Regions from separate parts of the Bacillus sp. NP247 genome, predicted to be linked through region 1. Evidence: predicted binding sites of a transcription regulator. Region 1 holds the regulator's gene; each other region holds the start of a gene.
What was found. The regulator LexA, encoded in region 1, represses DNA repair genes until DNA is damaged. The targets are predictions, from matches to a motif close to CGAACATATGTTCG.
Positions count from the first base shown of each region.

Region 2: a site for LexA is predicted at 1,170-1,183, ahead of ruvA (Holliday junction DNA helicase RuvA). Genes of this name have one in related genera too.
Region 3: a site for LexA is predicted at 1,395-1,408, ahead of uvrB (excinuclease ABC subunit B). Genes of this name have one in related genera too.

Region 1 covers NZ_CP076653.1:913,525-916,809, forward strand. Annotated here, with positions in the region: gene KPL75_RS04765 (DUF896 domain-containing protein) at 21-260, opposite strand; gene KPL75_RS04770 (YneB family resolvase-like protein) at 306-962, opposite strand; gene lexA (transcriptional repressor LexA) at 1,104-1,718, shown strand; gene KPL75_RS04780 (DUF4097 family beta strand repeat-containing protein) at 1,821-2,624, opposite strand; gene KPL75_RS04785 (DUF1700 domain-containing protein) at 2,625-3,167, opposite strand; gene KPL75_RS04790 (PadR family transcriptional regulator) at 3,160-3,285, opposite strand, start outside.
Region 2 covers NZ_CP076653.1:1,668,319-1,671,603, reverse strand. Annotated here, with positions in the region: gene KPL75_RS08815 (BofC C-terminal domain-containing protein) at 1-109, shown strand, start outside; gene KPL75_RS08810 (iron-hydroxamate ABC transporter substrate-binding protein) at 121-1,065, opposite strand; gene ruvA (Holliday junction DNA helicase RuvA) at 1,254-1,871, shown strand; gene ruvB (Holliday junction branch migration DNA helicase RuvB) at 1,877-2,878, shown strand; gene KPL75_RS08795 (DUF2905 domain-containing protein) at 2,875-3,075, shown strand; gene queA (tRNA preQ1(34) S-adenosylmethionine ribosyltransferase-isomerase QueA) at 3,095-3,285, shown strand, end outside.
Region 3 covers NZ_CP076653.1:2,330,300-2,333,584, forward strand. Annotated here, with positions in the region: gene uvrB (excinuclease ABC subunit B) at 1-1,321, opposite strand, end outside; gene KPL75_RS12415 (DUF4362 domain-containing protein) at 1,474-1,905, opposite strand; gene KPL75_RS12420 (hypothetical protein) at 1,991-2,617, opposite strand; gene KPL75_RS12425 (MerR family transcriptional regulator) at 2,614-3,285, opposite strand, start outside.

The DNA.
Region 1 (3,285 bases):
AGATGGGCTGCGCCCATCTTTTAATTTAATTTTGCATTATCTTGCTTTTTTAAAGCTTTTAATTTCGCCGGTGTAACATCCGTGCCTTCTTCGTTAACGACTTTAATTCCTTTTAATTCGTTTAACATATTTTGACGAAATCCTTTTAAATATTGTTCACGTAGCGATTGGCGCTCACGTTGTTCTTCTTCAGTTAAGCCTTCAGCTTTTGCTTTTTTCGCTAAGAAGTTAATGCGTTCAATGAGTTCGTGACTTGGCATCTCGAATCCCCCTTCTACTCAAAACTGATTATTATCATACAATAGTTAATCCTCTTTATCAAGCAATTGCTTTGTATATTCTACATATCTTCGATGTACAGTTGCTTTTGAAACATCATGACCAAAACCACGAAGTGTTGCTGCAATTTCTTCAAAAGTTAATTCATTCCGGCGTAAACGTACAATTTCCTCAATTGGCACTTCTTTTTTCTCACGTCCTATACTTAAATGACGATTTTTCAAATTATTTTCCGGACGAAACCCTTTCTCTATCGCCCTTTGCATGCCACGCTTAATCTTTAAATTGTGGATCTTTCTTTGATACTCTTCAACAATCCCAATTATATCTAGCACCATCGAATCAGAGTCAGAGAGTTCTAATTCTCCATTATGCGTATGTGTATATACTTTTATTCCCTCTTTATGTAAACAGTGCATTAATGCAATCTTCGCATTCCCTCTACCAAGGCGCGTTTCATCTTGTATTAGAAGTACATCAACTTGTTCATCGCGAATTGTATCTAGCACTTCTAATATGCCATCACGTTCAATTGTATAACCGCTAGCCTGCTCCTCAATCACCTTTGTAACATTCATTTGATAGCGCTCAGCTAAATGCAATAATTCATCTTTTTGACGCAATAATGATGTTTCCTGCGCTTCTTTTGTTGTGCTCACACGTGCATAAATAATTGCATTCATTTTGAACCCTTCTTTCTCACTATATTTTCCTTATAGTGTATCATAAATTCGTCTTTCGTTCGAACTTATGTTTGTAGAATGTTTTTTCGCATGTTATACTTAATAATAAGAAAAATGAAAGAAAACGAGGTGTTAGAAAACATGGAAAAGTTAACGAAACGCCAGCAAGACATTCTCGACTTTATTAAGCTAAAAGTACAAGAAAAAGGATATCCACCTTCCGTACGTGAAATCGGTCAAGCAGTCGGCCTTGCTTCTAGTTCTACAGTGCACGGACATTTATCACGACTAGAAGAAAAAGGATATATTCGACGCGACCCAACAAAACCACGCGCAATTGAAATTTTAGGTGACAACCGAATAGAAACACAATCTGTTATTCAAGTTCCAATCGTCGGAAAAGTTACTGCCGGTTTACCGATTACAGCAGTCGAAAGTGTAGAAGATCACTTCCCACTTCCAGCTAGTATCGTTTCTGGAGCAGATCAAGTGTTTATGTTACGCATTTCTGGAGATAGCATGATTGAAGCTGGTATCTTTGATGGTGATTTAGTTGTTGTTCGCCAACAACAGTCTGCATACAACGGTGAAATTGTAGTTGCTTTAACAGAAGATAACGAAGCAACTGTTAAACGTTTCTATAAAGAAAAAGATCATTTCCGTTTACAACCGGAAAACTCTTCACTAGAACCTATTATTTTAAAACAAGTGTCAGTTATTGGAAAAGTAATTGGCGTATATCGTGATTTACATTAAAAGTAATAAAAAGAAGATAATTACCTATTTATATAAGTAATTATCTTCTTTTTATATTTTGATAGATTTCCGTTCATTCAAAAGAATTCATTTCATTCATTATTAACGCGTTTCAATAGTAACATCTCCAGCAGCAGTTTTGCCGCTAATCTTTTTACTACCATTACCAATCGTTATATTTTTATTTTCTTCATTAAAAATTGTCACGTCTCCAGCAGCTGTTTGCCCAGTTATAACTGCATCTTGTGGTTTTTCCAATAAAGTAATATCTACATCTCCAGCAGTTGAAATTGCCTCTAAATCATATTTAGAATCATGATCAATAATATCTATATCCCCACTAGCCGTTTTTGCTGATGCTTTCCCTATTACTTTTTTAAAATTCACCTCACCAGCTTTTGTAGAACCCTCCACACTCTTTGCTGTTATATGTTTCAAATCCACTTCTCCGGCGAGTGTTTCAGCACTTACGCGGTCACTTTTCACATTACTTATTTCTATTTGTCCAGCGGATGAATTTACTTTTATCTCTTGATAAGAACGTTCAGGTACTAATATAGTTAATGTAGGCGTTTGAAATCCGAAATTGTAAAATGAAAAATCAAATGAAACACCTTTTTCTATTTTCCCTATGACTTTTAATGTATCACCATCTTCAGCAATACGAATCTCCTGTTTACTTACGTCACCTGTTTGCTTTACATAAAAAAAGGAATCAGGAGATTTTTGGACAACAATATCTCCAGCATCTAACTTAACTTCTACATTTTTTAGCGTTTCGTTTTTAATTACGTCCTCTCTATCTCCTTTTTCTGCAGTTTGTACTGCTTTTTCATATGTTTGTGAAATCCCTATTACTCCAATAATGATACAAGCGATAGCTACTAATAATATTTTTTTCATCATCTACTCCCCTTTTATCATTTTGAAGTTCCACACTACATAGCGTACACATAATCTTTTAAACCACTTCGTACTATAATAAGCTACAATACAGAACAACAAACCTACTCCGACAAACGTTATACTAACGAAAAAATCCAACCAAATAAAAGTACCCATAAATACTTTTAAAATAACGAAAAATGGTGTCACTACACTAGCAATACCACCGACCCAAAAGGAAAATATAAAAGCTATAATTGCAATTAATGGGGCTAACACAATAATAAAATTAAACAAACTAAGTCCAACCGCTGCCATGACAGCTCTTGTTATATTTGAAGTCGATGGATCCTTTTTCATCTCATCAAAGCGATACAAAGCAAGCAAATCTTTCGCAATTACTTTCGGAGAACCGAGTCCCTTTATTATTTCTAATTCAGTTTTCCCCTCTTCTATCCCAAACTGAAAGTGTTCTTCATAATCAAATAAAATATCTTGTCGCTCTTCTTCCGGTAACTTTCTAAGATGACTTGATAATTCTTTAAGAAACTGCTCTTTACTCATCCCATTCCACCCCTTCAATAATTTCTTGAACACCTTTAGCAAAATCACGCCACTCTGTTACTAATAACGTAAGTTGTATCTCTCCTTGCTCTGTTAGTTGATAATATTTACGGGGCGG
Region 2 (3,285 bases), 750 kb from region 1:
GAAATTGAAACGTGGTATTCGCATAAAATCAAAAGAAGGTTTTGTGAAGACAATCGAAAAAATGAAGCAGTACGCAGTGCAAAATAAGAAAAAAAGCAGCTCATGGTGAGCTGCTTTTTTTTATTTATTTTTAGCTAAAATTTCTTTTGCAATTTCATCAATTAGCATATCTTTTCCGATTGGATTGAATGCTTTCGTATTGAAGGATTCATTTGATACTTCATATACGTGATTGTTTTTTACTGCTTTATTATCTTTCCAAACGGCACTGTTTTTATAGTCTTCGTACACTTTATCAGCTTCTCCGCCGAAGTTTACAATAAACATTTGATCAGGCTGGAATGCAACAAGACCTTCTAGTGATACTTGTGCCATCGTTTGTTTTAAATCTGTACCTTTTGTTGCTGGAAGCTTTAGATCGTTAAAGAGTATGTCACCATATCCGAAGCTACCGTATACACGGAAGTTTTGTGGTGTTACTGCAACGAACATAAAGTTCTCATCTTTTGTTTTTTCTTTAATTTTTTTAGATAAAGACTCTGCTTTTTTATCGTAGTCTGCAATCCATTTATCAGCTTTTTTCTCTCCGTCAAATAGTTTACCTACTTCTTTAAACTTATCGCGCCAGTCTTCTAGATTTGTTTCTAGAACAACTGTCGGTGCAACTTTTTCTAGTTGATCATAAATTTTCAATTGACGATTGTTTAAAATAATTAAGTCTGGTTTTAAAGCAGTAACAGCCTCTAGGTCAACTTTAGGCGCCCAGTACCAGCCGACTGCTTTTACTCCGTCTAGTTTGTCTGTTAAGTGATTTTGGATTTTATCTTTATATGTGTTTGCTGTACCAACAGGTTTATGTCCAAGGATTAATAATTCCTCTGTTGATCCAGATAAATCAACAATTCTCTTTGGATTAACTGGAATTGTTGCTTCCCCTTTAGCGTGTTTTACAACTTTCGTTTTCGGTTGTTCTGTTGCTTTTGATTCTTCTTTTTGAGAAGAACAGCCAACGATAGAAAGAACAACTAGCATAATAGTAAATAAAATAAATAGCTTTTGTTTCATCCTGATGTAACCCCTTTAATTAATATTGATAATCATTATCGACATTTGTATATTAAGGGGCTTTATACTTTCTGTCAATGGAAAATAACAGAAGTTTCAAATGGAGAACATTTGTTGGGGCATTCTCGCTTTTCTATTGTTAAATATGTTAAAATGGAATACATGATTTGAGAGGGAGAGATCGTATTTTGTTTGAATATGTTACAGGTTACGTGGAGTATGTAGGACCGGAATATGTCGTAATTGATCATAATGGAATTGGTTATCAAATTTTCACACCAAATCCGTATGTATTTCAAAGAAGTAAGCAAGAAATTCGTGTCTATACATATCATTATGTGAGAGAAGATATTATGGCACTTTACGGATTTAAGACACGTGAAGAGCGTTTATTATTTACAAAGTTGTTAGGTGTGTCTGGCATTGGACCAAAAGGTGCTCTTGCAATTCTAGCTTCTGGTCAAACAGGACAGGTTGTTCAAGCTATTGAACATGAAGATGAGAAGTTTTTAGTTAAATTCCCAGGTGTTGGAAAGAAAACGGCACGCCAAATGATTTTAGACTTAAAAGGAAAACTAGCAGATGTCGTGCCAGATGCATTTGTTGATCTGTTCTCAGATGCCGAAAGTTTTGATCAGAAGAAAGGTTCATCAACTGAGCTTGATGAGGCGCTTGAAGCACTAAGAGCACTTGGTTACGCAGAGAGAGAAGTTTCTCGCGTTGTACCAGAATTATTAAAAGAATCACTTACAACGGATCAGTATATCAAAAAGGCACTTAGTCTTTTACTAAATGGTAAGAGGTGAGTATAATGGACGAACGTCTCCTTTCAGGGGAATCTGGATACGAAGATGCGGATTTAGAGTATTCATTACGGCCACAGACGCTCCGTCAGTATATTGGCCAAGATAAAGCGAAACATAATTTAGAAGTGTTTATTGAAGCGGCGAAAATGCGTGAAGAAACGTTAGATCACGTACTTTTATATGGACCACCTGGACTTGGTAAAACGACGTTGGCAAATATTATTGCCAATGAAATGGGTGTTAACATTCGAACAACGTCAGGTCCTGCAATTGAAAGACCAGGAGATTTAGCAGCGGTATTAACAGCACTTCAGCCTGGAGATGTATTATTTATTGATGAAATTCATCGTTTGCATAGATCAATTGAAGAAGTGTTATACCCAGCGATGGAAGACTTTTGCCTTGATATCGTTATTGGAAAAGGACCGTCAGCACGTTCTGTACGTCTAGACTTACCTCCATTTACGCTAGTTGGGGCAACGACGCGTGCAGGTGCATTATCAGCACCACTTCGTGACCGTTTTGGTGTACTTTCACGATTAGAGTACTATACAGTAGATCAGCTTTCTGCGATTGTAGAACGTACAGCAGAAGTGTTTGAAGTTGAAATAGATTCGTTAGCTGCATTAGAAATTGCAAGACGTGCCCGTGGTACACCTCGTATTGCGAATCGTCTATTACGACGTGTACGTGACTTCGCACAAGTTCGCAGTGACGGAACGATTGCGATGGAAATTACACAAATGGCGTTAGAATTACTGCAAGTAGATAAATTAGGACTTGATCATATCGATCATAAATTACTGCTTGGTATAATTGAGAAATTCCGTGGTGGCCCAGTTGGGTTAGAAACAGTTTCGGCAACGATTGGAGAAGAATCTCATACGATTGAAGATGTATATGAGCCGTATTTATTACAAATTGGCTTTTTACAACGAACTCCAAGAGGCCGGATTGTAACTCCGCTTGCATATGAACATTTCGGAATGGAGATGCCAAAAGTATGACGGAGATGCCCAAATTGCTTATAACAGCAGGTATCTTACTCATTGTTGTTGGCTTAGCTTGGAAGTTCATTGGAAGGCTTCCAGGCGATATTTTTGTGAAAAAAGGTAACGTTACCTTTTATTTTCCTATCATTGCATGTATTGTGTTAAGTATTGCATTATCTTTTATTATGTATATAATAAATCGATTCAAATAAGAAATAGGTGGATACAGTTATGGATATTAATCTGTTTGATTTTCATTTACCAGAAGAACTTATTGCACAAGTCCCGCTAGAGGAGCGTGAAACATCAAGATTAATGGTGTTAGACCGTGAAACTGGCGATATTGAGCATAAACATTTTACGGACATTCTTTCTTACTTACATGAGGGGGATTGCTTAGTTTTAAATGAAACGAAAGTTAT
Region 3 (3,285 bases), 1.4 Mb from region 1:
GGTCATGGATTTCTCCTAATAAATCATCTATTTGTCCTTCAATTGGTCGTATATCAATTGGTGGATCTAAAAGCCCTGTTGGACGAATAATTTGTTCTACTACTTCCGGTGACTGCTCTAACTCGTACGGTCCTGGCGTTGCCGAAACGTAAATAACTTGATTCGTTTTCTCTTCAAACTCATCAAACGTGAGCGGTCTATTATCTAAAGCTGATGGCAGACGGAATCCATGATCAACAAGCACTTGCTTACGTGCTTGGTCCCCGTTATACATCGCTCTTACTTGCGGAACCGATACATGCGACTCATCCATAACAATTAAGAAATCCTCTGGAAAATAATCTAAAAGCGTATACGGCGTTGAACCTGCTGGACGAAGTGTTAAATGACGGGAATAGTTTTCAATCCCTGAACAAAAACCCATCTCGCGCATCATTTCTAAATCATAACGCGTTCGCTGTTCTATGCGCTGCGCCTCTAACAACTTACCGTTATCATTTAATTCTTTTAAACGCTCTTCTAATTCTTTCTCGATATTTTCAATAGCGACCTTCAGCTTTTCTTCACGTGTAACGAAGTGAGATGCCGGGAAGATTGCTACATGATCACGTTCTGCTAATACTTCACCCGTTAATGCATTTACTTCTCGAATACGATCTATTTCATCCCCGAAAAATTCAATTCGAATACAATGCTCGTCAAGTGATGCGGGGAAGATTTCAACTACATCTCCGCGCACACGGAATGTACCACGCTTGAAATCAATATCATTACGGCCATACTGTACATCAACAAGTTCACGAAGCAATTGATTGCGGTCCTTTTCCATACCAACTCGAAGTGAAACAACTAACTCGCGGTATTCTTCCGGAGAACCTAAACCGTATATGCACGACACACTCGCAACGATAATAACATCATCTCGTTCAAATAAGGAAGACGTTGCCGAGTGGCGTAATTTATCAATTTCATCGTTAATTTGCGCATCTTTTTCAATAAACGTATCCGTATGTGGTACGTACGCTTCTGGCTGATAGTAATCGTAATAACTAACAAAATACTCAACAGAATTGTTAGGAAAGAAATCTTTCAGCTCACTATATAACTGTCCTGCTAACGTTTTATTATGAGCCATTACAAGTGTTGGCTTCTGCACCTCTTTAATGACATTTGAAATCGTAAATGTCTTACCCGTTCCTGTCGCTCCAAGCAACACTTGCTTTTTCTTTCCACTATTAATTCCCTCTACAAGCTTCTCTATCGCTCCCGGCTGATCACCTTGCGGGGAATACTCTGAGATAATTTCAAATTGATGTTCCAAGTAAAATCCGACCTCCTCATAAAAAATCTGTATTATTATTTTACCACGAATGCTCATAAAAAACCTAAAAAAACGAACAGATATTCGGTAAAATTTTCGACAATATATACATAGAAAAAGGAAGGAGTACATACTTCCTTCCTCTCTCTAATTTATTTTAATGGCACATCTAACAAATCATATCCATTTCGTCCGTCTTCATTCATACAATCTATCAACCTATACCTTATATCCACTTCACGAACTTCTTTGACTATTCTTTTACAACTATCAGACTGAACACCTTTATTATCACCTGCGAATTCATCTCGTCTATTATCTAAAATATGACGTATCTCTTTTCCACTATGTTCTAACGTTTGAAAGATCGGATCGCCTTCATGTGTATAATTTACAATCCTTATTTCATCAACTTTTCCTTGTTCAACGTTCAAAACGAACTTTTCAAATTTGTATAGATTAGAAATCCCTGTCCTTTTCGCAATGATATCATCCTTCTCATCAACTGTACTGCTAGATTGTGAACATGCTACTAAATTGAAGAAGAAAACACATATGAAACTCGCTCTTTTTCCTATTGTCATCCTCTCCTATTCAAACTATTTGTATACACAATTAAAAAGTTCTATACTCTCTTTCACCGAACCTTTTATCAAGAAAAAACTACTCTCATCTTATGAAAGTAGTATCTCTTTTCCCTTTCTCTTTCTTCGGAAAAATCACATATGAAAATGAAATTGCAGTATCCGCTAAAAGAATAATAGCCCACACTTGGCTCGCGCGGCTTGCAGCTTTATTTAAAACGATTCCTGACTCTAACCAATTGCCCCATTGTTCAAATGGAATAAATCCATACGCGAAGAAAAAGAATATATGAACACCAACGAATAAAACAAGATGTAATACCCAATTTTTCATTTCCTGCTTTGCATAGGCCATACCTGTTAATTCTACCTGTTCTTCAATAATAGGCGCTGGTTCATTCCTCCATTTCGCAACTAATTTTTGTACAAATATATCAAGCTTCTTCAAATCCTTTTTCCCGTAGAAGACCGCATATAATAAAATAATGACAGTAATAATCTGAAAGTTAGAGAACTTTCCTGTTTGATAATAATCAACTACCCCTAATGTTAAAATAAACACTTCATTTACGAGTAGCACAATCCCCATAATAAAACTCGCCTTTTTCAAACGGAACCCATAACGAAGTAAAAAGAATCCGATAGCCGATAACCAAAATACAATCTCTGCCCCAATTAAAAAATACCAACGATATTCTGCGAGTATACTCATTTATCCCTCTCCCTTTCGTCATATATACGAAAAGCCTCATCCATATATAATAGAAGCTCTTCCTCAATTGGATACATACTCATTTTCTGTGAATCATCCTTCGATTTTCTAACTTCCCATAGCTTATCTAAAAACGATTCATCACCATTTGCCATCTCTAAACACTTCTGCATTAATTTCTTCGTTGCCTCTTGTACCTCATCACTTGCCGCTTTCTTACCGTCTTTCATAAAATTACGTAATTGCTTTAATAAATCTATCCACTCTAACACATTCGGATCTTCCTCACTCATATTTGGAAAATTGTGAAGTAAATCTTGCTCTTCTTTCGAAAAAACTTCATTTTGAAATATTTCACGTATACGAGGAGACTGTTTCGAAAGCTGAATGAGTTCGAACATAACTTTCCAATCCAGTTCCCCCTCTACATCTACCGAATAAACAACTGCTTGTAAAACACGCTCCATTCGATTAAATTTCTTTTGTTCTTCCTGTACAAATCGAAGTTGCTTTTCAAGCGAATCCTTTAAGTTAAGCTCACCTTTTACTAACATATTCGCAGCTTCTTTTAATGAAAATCCCATTTCTTTCAAAAATAAAATTTGTTGCAGACGAATTACGTCAGCTTCACTATATAAACGATGCCCACCCTCTGTTTTTCCGCTCGG